One region of the Staphylococcus dromedarii genome, then DNA from elsewhere that is predicted to be linked to it. Evidence: riboswitches for the same ligand, from Rfam matches in the RefSeq annotation. Region 1 holds a riboswitch; each other region holds the start of a gene.
What was found. A riboswitch is a leader RNA that binds a small molecule or an ion and turns the genes downstream of it on or off. The one in region 1 is predicted to bind thiamine pyrophosphate.

Region 1 (7,243 bases):
CTGCTTTACGCAACGTTCTTGTTTCGTCCAATGTAATGAGCAAACGATAATCATCCATCTTCATCACGGTTCCTCCTCTACAAATTCGCATTGTGTGATGATCTATAGTTCTAATATCCAACTTAATTCATATCTTCTTACAGTCTGGCACAAAATATCGCCGAACTTAAGCTTATTAAAGACTATTCAATGCATGCCGAATCGTCCTCGTCTCGGCTGCTTATGACGGATTTTATTGAAACAATACATTGCTTTTTCCTGTATACTATTAAAATCTTCATCAATTTGAATCATGAGCTGATGTGCAATAATATACGCTTCATGATACTGTTTTCTTGTAATTTGTTTCGTACGCAACGCACGCTCAAGATCTTCCTGATCCACTAACTCATACTTTCCGTTTGGTAACACTAACACATCCAAATATAAATCTACTGTACGTGCCTTCCCTTTTTGCGTAATATTTTTCAAATTAATATCAAAATAATATTGTAGTGGTTGTCCATCTTCATTGAACATGACCGTCAAACTATAACGTTTTTTCTCAGGTACAATTTGTAGCCACTGATACTGTTCATCGGCAACAACCATCTTCTTACCGACCACTGTTACTTCTAATGGCTCTCTCACTTTATTAATTGTAATTAAGCCAATAATCCCCTTAAATTTATTATTGTTCACTTTCACTTCTATATAATCACGGTCTAAGAGGCGACGCCAGTGACGTTTATCGATATATTTTACTTTCACAGCCACCATCCTCCTTTTGTTCATTATATAAAATTAATAGACCACTGTCACTCGTTCGAGCATTCATGTCAACTTAAGGAACACGTCATATGTATAAAACTTTTATAAAATAATCATAAAATTTTATCTTCACTCTAAGAAATAGTATTTCAATAGTTATATGTTAAGTTAAAATAGCTACTTATGTTTTTGACCTTTGACTTGTAATTATTTTATCTCTCAGCTCAAAGAGACACCCTTCTCTTATCAAAATTTATCATGATAAGAAAGGGTGTACGACACTCACTTATTATTCACTATATTTGCAACCTATTCCAATATCATTAAGATACACAGTCAGGTCACCTAAGTATTATTTATGATATTCAGTTTATTAACGACTCTTCCGTCAATTACAATGAAACATTATGGAAAACATGTTGTACATCTTCAAGGTCTTCCAATACATCAACAAGTTTTTCAAAATTCGCTAAATCATCACCTGATAATTCAACTTCCGATTGTGGTAACATCTCTAATTCAGCCACTTCAAAATCTTGAACACCTAAATCACGTAATGCTTTTTGTACAGATGCAAATTGATCAGGCTCTGCATATACAATAGTAAGACCACCTTCTTCAATCACATCACGCACATCAATATCTTGTTCCATCAATTGTTCTAACACAGTATCTGCATCATAACCTTCAAACGCAAATGTTGCTGTGTGATCAAACATATACGCAACAGATCCTGATACACCCATGTTACCGCCGTTTTTACCGAATGCAGCACGCACATCAGATGCTGTACGATTTACATTATTTGTTAAAGCATCCACAATTAACATTGAACCACTTGGACCAAAGCCCTCATAGCGTAAAGCGTCAAAGTTCTCATCGCCGCCACCTTTTGCTTTATCAATGGCTCTATCAATAATATGATTCGGTACAGAATAGGTTTTGGCACGCTCTAACACAAACTTTAATGCTTGGTTTGATTCTGGATCCGGTTCACCAGACTTGGCCGCTACATAAATTTCTTTACCAAATTTTGCATAGATACGGCTTGTATTTTTGTCCTTTTGTGCTTTTTTCTCCTTAATGTTATTCCATTTACGTCCCATTCTTCCATCTCGCTTTCAATTGCTTTTTAGACTACCCTTTATTATACATGGTATTTTTATTTGAAAGCAACATGTGTCAAATATCATCCTCTATAAATAAAGATTCACGTATCGTTTCAGCTACTCCAACACTTTCCGCACCATACACTAATAAACGCCCATCTTGATATAAGGTCATATCATATACATCCACCATTAATCGCTTCACATATGGGTTCTCCAACCCAACGCGCACATGTGACTTCAAAGGCGCATCAAAAATTTCTTGTGGAAGTCGAAATTGATATACACCCCCGCACAATTCACGTACTTGCCCGGAGTCTTTTTGTGTTAAATGGTGATATTGCTTTTGTCCACATACTAAGCAATCTGGTTCTTTCAATTCTGACACATCTACCGTACGCATCTTATGCGTATATACATCAATCGTCGTCATATGACTTGTTAATGATCCGTGCATAATATAATGAAAAACTTCTGCAACAATGAGGCTACATGCCATGTGTACTGCAGGAGGTAATACCCCATTAATTTCACAACGCTCCATTGTTTCTGGCATTTCTGGCATGATGCACTGCAAACAAGGTCCTTCATCATGAACAGGTAGTACACTCACTTGACTTCCTACTACTGCACCATATATATAAGGAATCTTCAATTTTCTCGTTGCTTCATTCAATAAATAGCGCATCTTAAATGTATCCATACCATCTAATACCATGTCGGGGTTGACTTGTTCTAACAGACTTAAAATGTTTTGTGCAGTTATTTCTTGATTATAGGTTACAACTTCCACTTCATGATTCATCGCATTTAAATGTTGCTTTAATGCTACTACTTTCGGAAGCATTGCTTCAGCATCTGCTGTTACATAACAACTTTGTCTGTGTAAATTAGACAGCGTCACAATATCTTTATCCACAATTGTTATTCGCCCTACACCACTGCGTACCAATTGTTCTGCCACACCACTGCCTAGTGCACCAACCCCCATGACAATCACATGAAGGTTTTGAAGTTTTCGTTGTCCTTCTTGACCAAAATGGGCATATTTTATCTGTCTATCATAACGTGTCATTATAAGAAGCCTAATCCTTCTGATGGGCTAGATTGTACTGCATTATATTTAATCGGAATACGTCCTGCCTCATAGCTTAAACGTCCTGCTTCAATTCCTTTTTTCATCGCTTCTGCCATCTTCACAGGATCTTTTGCGCGTGAAACTGCAGAGTTTAATAAAATAGCATCTGCACCAAGTTCCATTGCTTCTGCACAATCCTTTGCTGATCCGATACCTGCATCAACGATAACCGGCACTTTACTTTTTTCAATAATATAACGCAAATTAAGCGGGTTACTAATTCCTCTTCCTGTTCCGATTGGAGACGCTAACGGCATGATTGCATGCACACCTAACGCTTCTAAACGTTGGGCTAAAACAACATCATCTGAAATATATGGACAAACAATATAACCTTTTTCTAATAGAATTTCACATGCTTTATACGTTTCAAAAGGATCTGGCAATAAGGTATCGTCATCACCAATGACTTCTACTTTAATCATATCGCAGACACCTGCTTCATTTGCTAATTCAGCAATACGCACCGCTTCCTCTGCCGTTTTCGCCCCTGCTGTATTTGGAAAAGTAATAAATTGCTCTAAATCAACATTTGCGAGTGGATTTGGTAGTTCACGATCATATAAATGCATACGTCGTACTGCAAATGTTAATACCTCTGTTCCAGATGCAGCAATTGCTTCACTTTGAACCTGCTCATTATCAAATTTTCCCGTACCTAAAAATAATCTTGAGTTAAATTTTAAATTTCCAATATTAAACATTTTATCCGCCTCCTACAAATTCTAACAATTCTAAACGATCATCTGGTCGCACATAAGTCGATGCCCATTCTGAACGTTTCACAACCGTTTCATTATGTTCAACTGCCATGCGTTTTGCTTCAATACCAAAATGATCCAATACATCTTGGATCGTTGTGTCTGATTCAAATTGTTGTCGTTCACCATTCACTTGTATTTCAATCATGTCATTCCCTCCTTTTTCTGATGCCACTTCTGCACCATTTCTTCAAATACTGGAACTGATGTATCAAATGCACTACGAATACATGCTATCCCTACAAAATCTGAGTGAATTTCTTCTACAGTTTTAATATCTACGCCACCTATCGCAACAAGTGGCCAACTTCCTGATATCGCCAATTCTATTTCTTCATTTGTTCGTGGCGTCTTACCTTGCTTTGATGCGGAAGGAAACACATGACCATATATGCCAAAGTCTAAATGATGCGCCTTTGCTTCAATAATTGCTGAAATACTATGAACAGACATACTAATACGATATTCAGGACTCTCTGCTTTTAGTTGATATGCGATTGGGTCACCTTCTTTAAAATGCAATTGTCGAATCCCCATATCTTTGGCTAATTTAATGTCGGAATGAATGATGATTTTGGACTTAGGAAATTCTCTAAGTCGTAATAATGCTATCCATTCTGCTAAAGCTTTTTTGGACATGGGTGTCCTTAGTAACACGCCGTCAATTTGAGGTTCTATCATTGCTAAACGTTCAATATGTTTAGCTGTCAACACATCATAAGGTGTCACTGCAATAATCATGTAACGCCTCCTTTTTCAAATGCCACTTGTCCTGTATTGCAAAATAAAAAAGCTACTCTTCCACACAATAGTAGAAAAGCAGCTTCACAATTTATACGTAAGCAAAACCACTTTCCTACGCCAGTACTAACTGGATCAGGTTCAGGAATTTTGAAATACGTTTCAATCTCAGCCATCGTCTCTTATGGCACTTCCAGTGGATCATTTGATATTTAATTTTTAATCTTTCTAATGTCATGATATTAAAAAGTGCATCATAATTCAATATATTCTAAAAAGCATTTTAAAATTGTAGACCTTAAATATATTTAAAGATAATCTATATAAATTAAGATGTTATTATCTTCTCATTGTTTGGGCCAAGTTTAATGCATGACGAATAATACGGAATAAGTTTAAGAATAGGTTAAATCCCATCTCTCTTGGAGCAAAAGCACCACGCTTTAATCTGTTGAAATCATATAGCGTATATAGCAAGAAAAGTCCTAATCCTACTACTGAAATAACAGTATATAACATTGGAACGTGGAATATCCAAGCTACAATACTCATACAGATGAGCGCAATAAGTGTTACAAATAAATATTTCCCCATACCCGATGCATCACGAATGACAAAAAATCCAAGTATACCAAATACAACAAATCCTGTAACAGCCAATGACACAATCATTAAAAAGGTTTGACCACCTAGATTTGCTAATGAATACATGAATGTCGCATAAGAAAGCAATCCTGCTACAATTGTATAAATGTGTGAAATAATAGGCCCACTAAAACGTGCACGCTGCAAAACCATTGTGATTAAAATTAACATAGCGAGCCCAATAGACATCGGTTGGCGCCATTCTGCTGGTAGGTATTGGCCAAAATATACTGAAATACCAAATATTAACCAATAATACATGAAAAATAACCAAACTTGTCCATAGCGTTTATGATAAGACGATTGTTGTTTTGTACTTTCGTTCATAAAAATCTCCTTTATATTACACTAATGTGATTGAATGTAACATTTACTTTAACATATGTCTATTTTATCTCACAGCACTTTATTTATGAGTGAGGGATTAATAAACATTTTAAATTCATTACATGTTTGTAACATTTCACAAATTTAAAATAATGTTTGATATTATGTATAAGATGATAATTGTAGAAAAAATAAGATTCTTTTGAATACATAAGGAGGAAACACTTTGAAAAAATTTGCACTTGCATTAACCGTTACTTCTGGTGCTGCAGCAGTCCTTGCTCACCAAGATGCAGAAGCTTCTACACAACACGCCGTACAAGCTGGTGATTCTTTATGGGACGTAGCAGCACAATATGGCACAACAGTTGAAGCTATTAAACAAGCTAACGGGCTTACAAATAATATGATTTTCCCTGGTCAAACACTATCAATTAGTGCCACTTCAGGACAGTACACTACTCAAAACCAAAATACATCACAATATAATACATCAACATCCCCTGCCACATCTTCACAGTCGTCAAGCAATGGTCACACAGTTGTTGCAGGTGAATCTTTAGACATCATTGCAGCAAGATACGGTGTAACAGTTCAAGATTTGATGAATGCTAACGGTATGTCTGGCTACTTAATTCATCCAAATCAATCTTTACAAATTCCAAGTCAATCAAATACAAGCACTGCAACTGCTTCATACTCAAATGCAACAGCTGTAGGCTCCGGTAATGGAACAACAGTCGCACAAACAAGCACTGCGAATCAATCACCATCATTCAACCACCAAAACTTATACACTTGGGGACAATGCACATGGCATGTTTTCAATCGTCGTGCTGAAACTGGACAACCTATTAGCACATATTGGTGGAATGCAGATCATTGGGCAGGTGCTGCCTCAGCCGATGGTTATACAGTAAACAACGTGCCTCAAGCTGGTTCGATTATGCAAACAACTGAAGGCGCTGTAGGTCATGTTGCTTACGTTGAACGCGTTAATCCAGATAACAGTGTCTTAGTATCAGAAATGAACTACAATACAGCACCCGGTCAAGTAGGTTACCGTACTGTACCAGGTTCACTTTCAAATTCATATAATTATATTCATTAATATATAAAGAAGTTGGGATACCGATAGATAGCGTCCCAATTTCTTTTTTGGATAAACTGATTCAATTCTGAGAACATGTTAAACTTTTCCACTTTATTAAGTTAATCTTTCATGCTATATATACAAAAAAGGATTGAGACATTTTTATATGCCTCAATCCTTTTTATATTAGAAAAATAGGTTCAAAATGAGATAAATGACTGCCGAAAGTACCGCAGAAATTGGTAATGTAATGAACCATGTAACAATCATACGTTTTGCTGTATTCCAATGAACACCTTTAATACGGTTAGCTGAACCTACCCCAAGGATAGATGATGATACAACGTGTGTTGTAGAAAGTGGAAAGTGTAATGATGATGCTACGAAAATTGTTAGAGCAGATGATAAGTCAGCTGCTGCACCATTAGCTGGACGGATTTTCATAATATTCCCACCAACTGTTTTAATAATTTTCCAACCACCTACTGCTGTACCAAATCCCATTGCTGCCGCACAAGCTATTTTTACCCATAATGCTGGTTCAACACTTGTTTGCATGCCTGCAACAATTAATGCCATCGTAATGATACCCATTGACTTCTGCGCATCATTCGTACCATGTGAGAATGATTGTAATGCTGCCGTAAAGATTTGGAAAATACGGAAGTTACGATTTGTT
Region 2 (7,243 bases), 470 kb from region 1:
TAACCTCCTTATAAATATTTATTATCAAATTATTAAAATAGAAAATAATGATATATATTCAATTTAATGCTTAATAAAGGAGTTGAATATTTAGGTTTCTATTTGTCTTCTGCTTATTATTAATAATTGCAGAAATCTTAAAATACTTGTAAAGTATAGTAAATGGGTTTAAAAGGAGAAAAAGTATAACGTTAGAAAATAATATTCGAGAACTTGTTGAGAAGATTGAACAAGAAGGGCTAGCCTATGATTATGTTTTTATTAGCTTAGGGGTCCCTGATACAAAAGCCCAAGTCAATCTTTTTAAAAATCGTCGTTATCTTGATCGAGATATTTATAAGTTCTGTCAAAAATTTAGAGCAAAAGTGGGTAAGTTTCCGCAATGGATCAAAGTGGACATTGTTACAGAAACTAAAGAAGTGTTGTTCGATGACGTTGTAGAAGAACTGGTTAAAACGCGTCGAAACTACGTAGATTTTGGTATTGCATTAGATAAAAATTGGCATTTAACGTTCTTGCCAGAAGAAATCAATGCCAATGCATTTGTTCGTCCTGCAAAAGGAACTTCAAATATGTATTTCTCGGAAGAAAATGTTAATAATTATTTGAAGAAATATACGGGACATCATAGAAAGTTCAGAATGGCAGACTATAAAGGCCAAATGATTACAAAATTTTATGCGCGGGGATTTATTTTCGATGGAGAGGGTGTTTATGCACTTCACAACAAAGGTTATCAAAAGAATTTACGTCAAATAGATGATTTGAATGAAGAGATGGATCGTTTAATTGTGCATAGCACGAAATTTTTAAATAGCATGTTGGAACCTAATGGCCGATATATTTATGGCTATTTCCCACATTTTGATAATAAGATTAACTTCTATAATATGTTGCGTCATTTGTCATCAACGTATTCATTGATAGAGGGATTGTCTTATTTAGGAGAAGATTTCTCACCTGCTGAACGTGCGATTGAATATGTCATTGATCACTATATGATGACAGATGAGACAGGTGCTCAATTTGTCTTTGATGATACGGAACAAATCAATGAGATTAAGTTGGGACAAAATGCTGCGTTTATTTTTGCAATATGTGAATATCTAAAACACGGTGGCAAAAATACGCACTATTTAAAACACGCACAAGGTGTTGCGGAAGGTATATTAAAGATGATTGATGCATCAACAGGGGAAACGGTACATATTTTGAATTATCCAGATCTCTCGGTTAAAGAAAAGTATCGTATCGTTTACTATGATGGAGAAGCAGCACTTGGGTTATTGCGCCTATATCAACAGGATCATGATGAACGTTGGCTCAAAACTGTTCAAATATTGTTTGAGCATTTCATCAAAAATGACTATTGGAAATATCATGACCATTGGCTTGGCTATTGTACGAATGAATTGGTTCAAATTGTACCGGAAGAGAAATATTTTAGATTTGGTATCCAAAACGTCAGCTCACATTTGGATTATATGAAACAACGAGAGACGACATTCCCAACATTTTTAGAGATGTTAATGGCAACCTATCATCTTGTAGAAAAGGCGAAAACATCAGGGTATCAATATTTAGTTGATGAATTATTGGATGAAACAAAATTCATAGACAAGATTCACACACGTGCCGATTATGAGCGTACGGGCTTTTTCTATCCTGAAATTGCAATGTATTTTAAAAAGCCGAGTCGCATTGTGAATAGCTTTTTCATCAAACACCATGGTTATCGCGTAAGAATTGATGATATTCAACATTATTTGTCAGGATATATTCAATACCAACATGTGTTTAAGAAAGAAGGATAGGGAGATCATTGATATGCAAGATGAAGTGAAAAAAACAGATGTTGTCTCTAATGAACATGAAGATATTAATAAAGAGATTGAAGCGGAGTTATTAGCCTATTTGGAAAATGGTGAAGAGGAACAGAAGGAAGAAAAGAAAAAATATAAATCTGCGTTGTTTATTACAATGTTGATCATGCTTATTTTGTACTTAGTGAGACTCAGCAATAAAATATTTTTTATTTATGCAGGATTATTTTTACTGAGATGAAGGACCGTGTATTGAGGTTTGGGAATAAATAGCAATGAATCTATAAATGAGTCTTTTCTGATGTATTTTGATTTATACTAAAATGCAAAAATGAAGATTTTTAATATGATATGCACCCCTAAAAGTGATGTTTACAATCTCGATTTTAGGGGTGCGTTATTTTAATATTTAAAGGTTTAAATGTCCACGGAATGTTTGACTCGTGTACCTTTCACGATAAAGACCGCGACGTTGTAGTTCGGGTACTACAAGTTCAATAAAATCTTCAAGACTATGAGGAAGTGTAGGTGGCATCAAATTAAAACCATCTGCCACACCTTCATCAAACCATTGTGCCATTGTATCCACAATATCTTCAGGTGTTCCAATAAGTGTAAGATGGCCACCTCCTGCATTTAGATAGCCGAGTAATTCACGCACTGTTGGATCTTTGTCTCTGATAATTGTCAGGATGGTTTCGTATCGCCCAATAGGTCCCGTGAAATCTTCAATCGGTGGTAACTCAGGCACTTTATCATCAATATCCCATGCAAAACAATCTTGTTGGACGAAGGAGCTAAGCTGTTCCAAAGCTGTCTCAATAGGTAATGCGTGGTCTAAAGCGTGTTTTTTGGCCATTGCTTCTTCGCGTGTTTTCGCAACATATGTCACAAGACCTGGAAAGATTTTGATATGACGTTTTTCACCATTTTTAGCAAGTTGTTTGTCAAGTCGTTGGCGAAATTGTCGTGCTTGTTGAATATTCCAAGATACAGAATAAATGGCTTCTGCATATTTTGTAGCTAATGCAATGCCTTGAGGTGAAGCACCTGCCTGCATGGCGACTGGTTTCCCTTGTGGACTAGCAGGTGTCGTTGAAGGTCCCTTCACGTTAAAGTGCGTGCCGTGATGATGAAATGGTTGAATCATATCTGAATGAATAACTTGATTGTCGTCGCGTGAGTGGATGAAAGCTTTAGTATGCCAAGATGTGAAGAGTTGATTCATCACTTTGGCAAATTCATCTGCTTTAGCATAACGTGATTCATGATTAGGTAAAGCAGATATACTGTGATTTTGAGCTTCTAAATCAGTCATAGATGTCACAAGATTCCAACCAACACGACCACCTGTGACATGATCTAAACTCAGAAGTTGTCGAGCAGCTGTGAATGGGTTAGAAAAAGTACTTGAGATTGTTGAGACTAAGCCGATGTGTGCTGTCACTTGTGATATTGCGGTCAAATTGACAATAGGATCAAACCAAAAGGCTGGCAGTGCTGTATCTGTTTTGGCAGGGAAAGATTGGTTATCGGCAAAGAAGACAGCATCAAGTAAACCGCGTTCAGCAAGTTGTGCTAATGATTGATAGTAGCGTTTATCGCCGAGTCGTTTGATTGATGAATCTGGCATACGCCAAGCAGCTTGATGATGACCACATCCATAAATTAAGACACCTATATTCATTTGTTTGACTTTTGTTGTCATGAGTAAAAGAGGTCTCCTTTCGCTAATGATTGTGTATCTGTATTAATTCATTGTAAGTCCACCATCAACAGTAATATTTTGGCCGGTAATACCACGTGCTTGTTCGGAAGCAAGAAATGCAACCATATTTGCCACATCTTGAGGTGTTGTTACTTTGCGTAAAGGCGTTGTTTGAGTAATTAAGTCAAACACTTCTGGTGTTGTCACTGCGCTTGCATCCGTTGTCTTCAACAATCCACCAGACACTACATTGGCATTGATGCCGTACTGACCAAGTTCTGCTGAAATATTACGTGTAAAGCCAATCAACGCAGCTTTTGCGGTTGTATATTCATGATAAGGGACTACGGGATTTTGGTATAAATTTGTACCGATGCTAATAATCGTGCCGTTTTGACGTTCAATCATTTGCGGAATGACACTTTGTGTTGTGTTAAAAGCCCCTTTCAATGTGCCATCAATCTGCCCTTGATAGTCTGACCAATCTAACTCCCGAAATGGTTTTTGTGTTGTTGGATCAAATTTAAAATTAACTAATGCATTATTGATGACTACATCAATTTGCCCGAAGTACTCTGTGCCTTTAGCAACAAGTTCATCTACTTGTTTACGCTCTGTAATATCAGCTTGAATAACGAGTGCGCGGTTATCACCAATATCCTTTGCAACTTGCTCTGCTGCAGACTGATTTTTATGATAGTTAATAATGACATTGTATCCTTGTGCGCCAAGGGTACGTGCTATGGTTGCGCCAAGACCTCGACTTGCTCCAGTGATTAATGCAGTTTTTGCCATAAAAAACACTCCTTTTAGGGTTAAAATGTATAAAAAAATACGCAACTCTAGTAAGGAAAGTTGCGCTTCACATTTTATGAAAGGTAGTGATTATTTTGAGGGTAGAATTTGGTGACTGAAAAAGAAGCATGGCGATTATAAGATGAATTAAAATATACGTTAACGTACATACTCTTTATAAATGGAGTATGGTTACCCCAATGCCATCTCTTCTATATACCTATCTTAAATTAGCTAACACTTTCCTACGCTAGTATGACCTAGTTCAGGTACAAAGGGTTTGAGGTCGCCCTCATCTCAGTTCGTGAACACCCCTAGTGCGATTCTTTTATATACTTCAATGTATCGAACCTGATGTATATCGTCAAGTGAAGACAGGCTAGGGTACAGTTGTCTTATGGTCAAATCGAGGCTGAGTACCCCTGCAAAGATGATGAGATGTGTGACAAAGATTTCTGTCCCACGCCCACATCATAAAGAAGTTAAAATTGTTCAAAACACAAAGTTCACATAACGTTCTTAAAGAAATGACAAATCAGTTAACGGCTTTGTTTTGAGTTGAAAATACTATATATAGTATCTAACATAATTTATAGACACTATATATAGAAAGAGGAGTGAAATGATGAATCAATTAGAAAAAGATCTTGAAGGATTGATGACGAAAGATCCGACAATTGTGAATGAGAATGCGAACAAAGATAGCCAAACATTTGCGACAATGCGTGACCTGACAGCAGGTGTTTTATCGAAGTCTTATGGGTTAACGCACATATTACCACAACATGTTGCTTTGGCACATCAAGCTGGAGAGATTCACTTTCATGATCTGGACTATCATCCTTTTCAACCGCTTACGAATTGTTGCTTAATTGATGCGAAAGACATGTTGGAAAATGGTTTTCAAATCGGAAATGCGCATGTTACATCACCTAAATCCATTCAAACAGCAGCTGCACAACTTGTTCAAATTATTGCTAACGTCTCTAGTAGTCAATATGGTGGCTGTACGATTGACCGTATTGACGAGGTACTAGGTGTGTATGCTATACATAATGAACGAAAACACCGTGCGACAGCGAAGAAATATGTTCGTGAAGAAGATGTTGAGCGCTATGTAGATGAACAAGTCACACAAGATATTTTTGAAGCGATTGAGAGTCTGGAGTATGAAGTGAACACACTTTATACATCTAATGGGCAAACGCCATTTGTGACATTTGGTTTTGGATTAGGGACGGATGAGATGAGTCGAAAAATTCAACAAGCGATCCTACAAACACGTATTAAAGGATTGGGAAAAGATCGTATTACAGCTATTTTCCCAAAACTTGTTTTTTCTATTAAAAAGGGTGTGAATTTTGCCCCAACAGATCCAAACTATGATGTGAAACAATTGGCGTTAGAATGTTCGATGAAACGGATGTATCCGGATATTTTGAATTATGATAAAACGGTTGAACTTTTAGGGGACTTTAAAGCGCCAATGGGATGTCGATCATTCTTACCCGCTTGGCAAAATGAACAAGGAGAATATGAGAATAGTGGTCGTTGTAACTTAGGGGTTGTCACGTTGAATTTACCACGTATTGCGCTTGAATCGAAGGGTGACAAGGACCGTTTCTGGACCATTTTTAATGAGCGCATGGCGGTGTTACATGATGCGCTTGCATTTCGTATTGAACGTGTGAAACAAGCAGAACCGAATAATGCACCAATATTATATAAGCATGGCGCATTTAAATATCGTTTGGAAGAACAGGATGAGGTATTTACGCTTTTTAAGCATCAACGTGCAACGATTTCTATGGGGTATATTGGACTTTATGAAGTGGCGACTGTTTTCTATGGACCTGATTGGGAGACGAATCCAGAGGCCAAAGCATTTACAATTGATATTTTAAAGGCGATGCGTGACTATCAACATGTTTGGACAGAAAAGCATGACGTTTGGTTTAGTATTTACAGTACACCGAGTGAATCATTGACCGATCGCTTTTGCCGTATTGATCACGAGAAATTTGGGTCAATTCCAGATGTAACGGAAAAAGGTTATTATCAAAATTCTTTCCATTATGATGTGCGTAAAGATGTGACGCCTTTTGAAAAATTGGACTTTGAACAAGACTATCCGCATTATGCGAGTGGCGGTTATATCCATTATTGTGAATATCCGAAGTTGGACCATAATAAAAAGGCGTTGGAAGCGGTATGGGACTATTCATATGATCGTGTGAGCTATTTAGGAACGAATATTCCAATTGATCACTGTTATGACTGTGGCTTTGAAGGTGACTTTGATACGACAGATACGGGTTATCGCTGCCCAAATTGTGGCAATCAGAATCCCGAAACAGTGGATGTTGTGAAGAGAACGTGTGGCTACCTTGGAAACCCGGTACAGCGCCCAACGATTGAAGGACGCCATAAAGAAATTTGTGCACGTGTCAAACATATGAAGGTGCCCAAGTCATGAAGCTGGGATCAGTCATTCAAGGGTCTGGTTATATCGCAAAAATAGAAACGCATAGTTTTGTGGATGGAGAAGGGGTTCGCTGTAGCTTGTATGTATCGGGCTGCCCTTTTCACTGTCCAGGCTGTTATAATGTCGCAGCCCAACATTTTCGCTATGGTGAACCTTTTACGGATGAAATTATATCCGAAGTAATGGAAGCATGTACCCCATCGTATATCTCAGGATTGAGTATACTCGGCGGTGAACCATTTTGTAACTTAGCTGTCATTGCACCGCTGATTCGGGCGTTCCGTGAATGTTTTGGTCGTACGAAAGATATTTGGGTATGGACAGGTTATCAACTGGAATATTTATGGCATCAAAATGATGAACGCACAGCCCTTTTACAAGAAGTTGATGTCCTTGTAGATGGGATGTTTGTTCAGAAATTATATCGTCCAA
Region 3 (7,243 bases), 320 kb from region 1:
TATCGACGTGTGGAACAAGTTAAGAGTGATGCATTATTCTATCGTAAAGATATTGCAAACAAAGCATTATAATACAAAAAAGATGATTTGGAAGTGGTAAGTTTCCAAATCATCTTTTTATGTTCGATAGCATACGATAAACGGGAAAGGTATGCTTACTTGTTTATCACGCCTTTTCACATCCTCGAGATCGTGAAAACGCAAATGATAGATTATGATTGACTAACGTGCATCTAAAATACCTGTAATCGGTAGATAACTTGCACTGGTAAATGCTAATGTAATGATGCCTAGCATGATAACGATTAGTAAAAGGTCACGATAGCTGAATGGGACATGATAGTAGTAGGTACGCTTCCCATCATGAAATCCTTTTTTTTCCATTGCCACAGCAAGACGGTGTGCTTTTCGTATATTTTGACTAAGTAGAGGAATCAAGAGATGTTTAAATCTTTTAAAACCACTATAGTTTTTGTTGCTAATCATTTGATAGCGCATTTTGAGTGAATTGCGTAATTGGAATACAGATTCAATCATTAACGGAATCATACGAAATGCAGCCATAAAGGCATAAGCAACTTTCGGTGGTACTTTGAGATGTTGCATAAGACTGTAGAAAATCATAATGACTTGCGATGTGAACGCAATGGATAATCCGAAGTAACTGATGACGATGGTTCTTAGAGCAAGATGTAAACCTCTGACTAAGCTTTCAACACTAATTTTGACAAAGCCAAATTCTAATAACACGTGGGTCCCATTACCATAAAAAATCATAAATAATGATGAAGTCAGTGCAAAGAACGTAGCCATCATTACAAATGAAGCGACGACTTTCCATTTTGTGCCTGCAACACAAAGTAAAAAGACAAGCATGAAAAGTGCCAAATATAACATGACATCAAAGTTATGAACAAAAATAATGAAGAAGAACAAAGCAACAGCTAGGAAGAGCTTTGTCACAATATTGACGTTATCCATAAAAGTATGACGCGTTTTCCACGATTCAATCATGTGATGGCACCTCCAATTCATGCAACATGCCATCTGACACTTCAAAATGTCGTGATGGGTAGCGTTCAATAATATGTGGGTCATGTGTAATCATGATAATCGTTTGACCTTTTGCAACGCGCTCTTGGAATAGTGTAATTAATTTAAACGTATTATGACTATCCAATCCAAATGTAGGTTCATCGAGTAAGATGACATCTGCATTGGTACTTAATGCAGTTGCGACACTCAGGCGTCTTTTTTGTCCCATTGAAAGCTCGAAAGGATGTTGTTTCGAAACATGCGCGAGATCAAGTAGTGCTAGCATTGCCTTCGTTTGCTCCTCAGCATGTTGCGGATCCATGTATTCATAGTTCACAAAGATTTCATCGTAAACACTGTTTTGAATAAATTGGAGTTCTGGATTTTGATAAACCAAATATATATGACTGGCAGCATCACGTACTTTTTTTAATGTCTGTTGATTCCATTGCATTTTCCCTTGATAAGGAATCAATTGCATCATTGATTCGAATAACGTTGTTTTGCCCGTTCCATTTTTGCCAGTGATTGTTAACCATTCACCTGGATGAACTTCAAGCTCAGGAACATGATAGAGCATTTTTTTACTACGTTGGATAGCACCATCTTTGTATTTAAAATGGAAACTTTGTGATGATGTATCTTTAGTATGTGTTGGAGGAGGCGCGGAGTCCCATGCATGAGGATGCCATACACCATATTCCGTTAATACGTCCTCAAAATTTGCTAATATCATGTCTGGCGTACCTTGTTGAATGATGCGACCGTGATGATCCATGAGAATAACACGATCAACGTAATCCCAAACATGCGCCACTTTATGTTCTACGATTAATACCGTTTGATCGGCCCATAAGTCTTTGAGTAAGTCCCACAGATTTTGAGTTGCTTCGATATCTAACATCGCAGTTGGTTCATCCAAGAACAAAGTGTCTGCTTCCATTAATAACGTACCAGCAATGGCTAGTTTTTGTTTCATGCCACCACTTAATTGATTAATAGATTGTTTGGGATTGACATCAAGCTGTACCTTTTTAAGTGCATCATGAATACGTTCATCCATCTCTTCTTGAGGCACTTGTTGATTTTCTAGTATGAACGCGAGTTCTTCGTTCACTTGTGGCATACAGAATTGAGAGTCTGGATCTTGGAAGATGACACCTGCATGGTAAGCTACCTCCAATTCATCATACTTCATTGGTAAATCAATGAGATCAGGTACAATGCCACTTAATACATTGAGTAGCGTACTTTTACCAGAGCCAGATGGCCCAAGTAAGAGTACTTTTTCTTTATCTTTGATTTCGATATCGAGACCATCAAATATTTTAGTGGTTGCACTTGGATATTTTAGGCGTAGATTTTTTGCTTTAAGCAATGTATGTTCTCTCCTTATAAGGAATCATAGTCGTCTTTAGATGCTGGTCTGAATAACTTAGTGACACCTGTCTGATCAAGTGCTTTGACTAGATAATATGGAAAGGCACCTGCAAGTACGACACCACTAATGATACGGAAGACAATATAGAGGATAAGATTCCATTGTGCAACCTCACCTAAATAACCATAATACCAGTCAATTGGTAAACTAATGAGTGCAGCTGATAAACCTGCTAAAAGTGCAATCATAAATGAGCGTGAACGATAGCGAACGATTGCAAAAACAAGCTCACAAGCGAGACCTTGTAAAAGCGCATAGACAATCGTTGGAATATCAAAACGACCCATCATAATTGTCTCACCAGCACCAGCTGCAAACTCAGCAAGTAATGCAATCCCCATTTTAGGAATGATAAGATATGCTACAACGGCTGCTGCGAACCACATACCGTATAAAAGTTGGTCAATTTGTAAACCTAATGGCTGAATCGTTTTAGTAACTACCCACCAAATGTTGTAAACCACACCGAAAATGACAGAGACTAGAACTGTCACGAGTATGTCTGATAATGTTAAGCCTTTTTTCATTGTAAAGGACCTCCTAAAAAATAAAAACGCACACCCCTAGAGTAGGGATATGCGTCGATCTATGAACGAGGCTATAACTATTATTATGTAAGCAACTCAAATAAATGTGCGTCTCATTGCCGCAAATATTAAATATAAACGTCGTACACTTTCCTCCGCTAGTATCACCTAGGTCAGGTACAAAGGGTTTGAGGATATTCCTCATCTCAGTTCTCACACCCCTAGTGCGTGCGTATTCAATTGATATAAACAATGTACATGTCTCACAACAAAAAGTCAAGAGAATGAATGCCTCTTGACTTGATATAAGAATATTAATCTAACGTGCTTTGGATATCGTCTTTTGTTTTATCGATACCATCTTTTGCCTCATTAGCTTTATCTTTTAATTGTTCTTCTTTTTCTTTAGCTTGTTCAGCTGCTTTTTTTAAATCTTTTTCTGACATGATAAAACACTCCTTTAATTTTATTGTTAGTTATCTATATCCGTTCTATGGGTTATTAAACATGATTTTTGGAGTTTTTTTAGTATGTGGATGATTGGAGGACTAAAGCAACTTTCTCATTATTCGGTTGATGAGTTTAATCTAACTAACACACATTTAAAATGATTTTGACTATCACAAATTTATAGTCATACTAGAGACTGAATTTAATCAATTATAAAGACATCAGACAATTGTTCATATATAATAATTTATGAGGTGAGAGGATGTCCTTTTTTAATAAGTACACCGAAGTGATTTATTCCTATATTATAGGTGCGCTTGCAATATTGCTGAGTATTATTATTTTCGTAAATATACCGCTTATTGAACAACTCAACTCAGGTAAACATCATGTATCTCGTATTGATAATGTTTGGGATTTTATCATGACCTTTTTCCATGAGATTATCCGTGTAATGAGTAAATACATTGGAGAGTTCCCATTAGTGAGTGGTTTGATTATACTGGCATTTGGGATTCTAATGTTAGTGATTGCAAGAGTTTTAACCAATACAACACGATTTGATTACGACATATCGATCTTTTTCCTATTAATCGGTATTATTTTCTTCGTATTAACATTAATTTTTATGTCACAAGTCTATGGGATTTTAGCATTTATTTTTATTTTCCCATTTTTAATTCATATTGGTTATATTACTTTTAAAGATGAACTTAATCCATTGCACCGAAAGCAACACTACTTGTGGTTGATTTTTGGATATGGTATTAGTTATGTATTTACACAATTAGCGTTATATTCACGACTTGAAGGACGAGAAGTAGCACCCATTGATGTGCTGAGTATTAATACTTTCTTTTTAGTGTTATGGCTACTGGGTCAAATGGCAATATGGAACTTCTTGTTTTTACGTCGTTCTTTACCTGTCTTTCATGAAGAGTTGGATGAGGCAGCCAGCCAATATTTACGCAGCAAAAAATATCAATATAGTGATCAGTCTAAAGTGCAGTTTAAAGATATTCAAAACCGTACATCTGAGTTCACGCATGATATTTCGCACCGTACGCGTCGTAGTATTAATATTGAAAAGATACGTACGAAAAGAGATCACATTAAAGAAAAATGGTTTGGTTGGACGAAGCTTGAAGAAGATGATATTCCATCTTTCTTACGTAAACGACCAAAATGGTTCAAGAGAGCTTACGTTAATATCGCATGTGGTGTGATTTTATTTTTCTTCATACTACTTGAATTTAATAATCGTAACTCATTATTTGCATCAGGTGACTGGCAATTGTCACAAACACAGTATGTCTATGAGTGGATCAGTTTGTTGTTACTACTTCTCATTGCGATTGCATACATTGTGACATCAGTGACATTTATGCTTAGAGGAAAGCACTACTATTTACAATTGTTTATGATTAGTATTCTATTCTTTAAGTTAATTACAGAATATGTTGTGATTCTATTCCATGGATTGTTATTATCTATTTTCATCACACCAATTCTCGTATTGATGCTAATACCAGCAACGATTGCTTTCATATTGCAATTGCGTCAACCAGCGACAAAAGAATAGGAACGATAGAGAGTGGGAGAGAAATCTCTCGCTCTTTTTTATTTTTAGTATTAAGATAGGGGGAATCTTTTACATAAATCGATTTCTGATCTAATCACGTGTTAAGATAGAAAAGAATTCATTGAGGAAAGGCTGATAAAATGAAAACAGCAATTTTAAATAGCGGGAAAGAAACGAAATATTTCAACGGCTATCCACTGATTGAAGAAGAGGATATTTATCAACAGAGATCGTTGAAAAGTGGTGATGTATTCCATCTTAAAACAGATAAAGGCGTTTATATCGCAACTGGATATGTCGGTCATCAGCATAAAGGACTTGGTTGGGTCTTGTCATACGATGAAAATGAAGATATTGATCAAGCATTTTTTGAAAATTTATTTGAAGCAGCAAAACAAGAGCGTGACTATTATTATCATATTGATGGCACAAATACATTTCGATTATTGAATGGAGAAGGAGATGGCATAGGTGGATTAACAATCGATAACTATAATGGCCATCTTTTAATTCAGTGGTACTCACGTGGTATCTATGCTTTTCGTGATGATATCATTGCTGCGGCTACGTCTGTTTTTGACTATACATCAATTTATGAAAAAACACGCTTTAAAGATTCAGATATTGAAGGTGGCTTTGTAATGGGGGAAGCACCTGAATTTCCTATCGTCATTGAAGAAAACTTCACTTTTTATAACGTCCATTTAGATGATGGACCGATGACAGGTATTTTCTTAGATCAAAAAGAAGTTCGTAAAAAAATACGTGACTATTATAGTACGGAAAGACATGTTCTTAATTTATTTAGTTATACAGGTGCTTTTTCAGTCATTGCAGCTGGTCAAGCAGAACAAACAACAAGTGTAGACCTTGCAAACCGTTCACGCCCGATGACTGAAGAGAATTTCGGTTTGAATGGGATCGATCCGAAAACACAATCTTTATATGTGATGGATACATTTGATTACTTTAAGTATGCCGAACGCCACAACTTATCATTTGACACAATTGTCATTGACCCACCTAGTTTTGCTAGAAATAAGAAAAAAACATTCTCAGTGATGAAAGACTACGACAAACTGATTGAAGGTGCCTTACCTATACTAAACGAGCGTGGCACACTTGTATTGAGTACGAATCATAGTATGTATACGCTAAAAGCATTTAAGAATATGATCAAAAAAACATTGTCTGATAAAGGTCTCTCATATCAGATTGATGAGGTCATGGGCTTGCCAAAAGACTTTAAAACGCATCCACACTATAAGCCATCTAAATATTTAAAAGTTGTTTTTGTTACTTTGATGGATTAAATACCTTTAAAAGGGGTATAAGATAGGGTCTTATACACGAAAGGTGGATGAATCATGAAATTAACAAATAAAGTGACAGAACTTGTAGGTAATAAAGTATTTAATATAGAAAAAATAAAAAATAAACATGTGTTACCACAAACAAATGAAGAAGTGGCAGAGCGCAGAATTCAAGCAGAAAATATAGTTAAAAAGAAAGCGATGTTATCTTCAGGTGCAACAATTGTGCCGATTCCAGGATTTGACTTTGGTGTTGATATGAAGTTGATGAAAGATGTTATAGAAGATATCAATAAACTATATGGCTTGGATCACAAACAAGTAAATAAAATGAGTGATGACATGAAAGACCGTATTGTCATGGCAGCAGGTATTCAAGGTAGTCAGTTGATTGGTAAAAAGGTCTCAGATGGCTTGATGAAAGTATTGATTCGTGATGTGGCGAAACGTACGGCTGCCAAACAAACAAGATGGTTCCCTGTCGTAGGTCAAGTAGTTTCAGCATCTCTCAGTTATTACTTCATGAACAAAGTAGGTAAAGAGCATATTCAGAAATGTGAAAATGTTGTCAAGTCTCTATTATAATTTGTTCGATAATTTGTAAAAAAACAGCAAACATGCGACATGATAATGGTTTCACAATTGAATTTACGTGCTAATTTTGGTAATGTTAAGGCATGTAGCGAAGTTAAATAGCTTATGCTAAAAATTAAAGCAATAGAAGGAGTAAGATATAAGATGGAACAACAATCATATGTAATTATTGACGAAACAGGAATTCACGCACGTCCAGCAACTATGCTAGTACAAACTGCTTCAAAATTTGAATCAGATGTACAATTAGAATACAATGCGAAAAAAGTAAACTTAAAATCAATTATGGGTGTTATGAGCT

Region 2: it holds a riboswitch for thiamine pyrophosphate, as region 1 does, so the genes downstream of both, MUA88_RS10515 (3-oxoacyl-ACP reductase) here and MUA88_RS01875 (thiamine phosphate synthase) in region 1, are expected to answer to the same signal.
Region 3: it holds a riboswitch for thiamine pyrophosphate, as region 1 does, so the genes downstream of both, MUA88_RS03460 (ECF transporter S component) here and MUA88_RS01875 (thiamine phosphate synthase) in region 1, are expected to answer to the same signal.

What each region holds. Positions count from the first base shown of each region.
Region 1 covers NZ_CP094718.1:384,839-392,081, reverse strand. The annotation lists gene MUA88_RS01905 (LysR family transcriptional regulator) at 1-64, opposite strand, end outside; gene MUA88_RS01900 (ribonuclease FAU-1 family protein) at 187-750, opposite strand; gene MUA88_RS01895 (YebC/PmpR family DNA-binding transcriptional regulator) at 1,143-1,856, opposite strand; gene MUA88_RS01890 (HesA/MoeB/ThiF family protein) at 1,933-2,934, opposite strand; gene MUA88_RS01885 (thiazole synthase) at 2,934-3,701, opposite strand; gene thiS (sulfur carrier protein ThiS) at 3,703-3,903, opposite strand; gene MUA88_RS01875 (thiamine phosphate synthase) at 3,903-4,499, opposite strand; TPP riboswitch at 4,595-4,704, opposite strand; gene MUA88_RS01870 (Bax inhibitor-1/YccA family protein) at 4,839-5,471, opposite strand; gene MUA88_RS01865 (LysM peptidoglycan-binding domain-containing protein) at 5,698-6,582, shown strand; gene MUA88_RS01860 (inorganic phosphate transporter) at 6,751-7,243, opposite strand, start outside.
Region 2 covers NZ_CP094718.1:2,112,877-2,120,119, reverse strand. The annotation lists gene MUA88_RS10530 (poly(glycerol-phosphate) alpha-glucosyltransferase) at 186-1,814, shown strand; gene MUA88_RS10525 (hypothetical protein) at 1,828-2,064, shown strand; gene MUA88_RS10520 (LLM class flavin-dependent oxidoreductase) at 2,233-3,531, opposite strand; gene MUA88_RS10515 (3-oxoacyl-ACP reductase) at 3,574-4,326, opposite strand; TPP riboswitch at 4,552-4,652, opposite strand; gene nrdD (anaerobic ribonucleoside-triphosphate reductase) at 4,952-6,802, shown strand; gene nrdG (anaerobic ribonucleoside-triphosphate reductase activating protein) at 6,799-7,243, shown strand, end outside.
Region 3 covers NZ_CP094718.1:702,436-709,678, forward strand. The annotation lists gene purD (phosphoribosylamine--glycine ligase) at 1-72, shown strand, start outside; gene MUA88_RS03450 (energy-coupling factor transporter transmembrane component T family protein) at 223-1,014, opposite strand; gene MUA88_RS03455 (ABC transporter ATP-binding protein) at 1,007-2,413, opposite strand; gene MUA88_RS03460 (ECF transporter S component) at 2,428-3,003, opposite strand; TPP riboswitch at 3,137-3,236, opposite strand; gene graF (glycopeptide resistance-associated protein GraF) at 3,318-3,449, opposite strand; gene auxA (lipoteichoic acid stability factor AuxA) at 3,716-5,035, shown strand; gene MUA88_RS03475 (class I SAM-dependent rRNA methyltransferase) at 5,176-6,348, shown strand; gene MUA88_RS03480 (DUF697 domain-containing protein) at 6,403-6,933, shown strand; gene MUA88_RS03485 (phosphocarrier protein HPr) at 7,087-7,243, shown strand, end outside.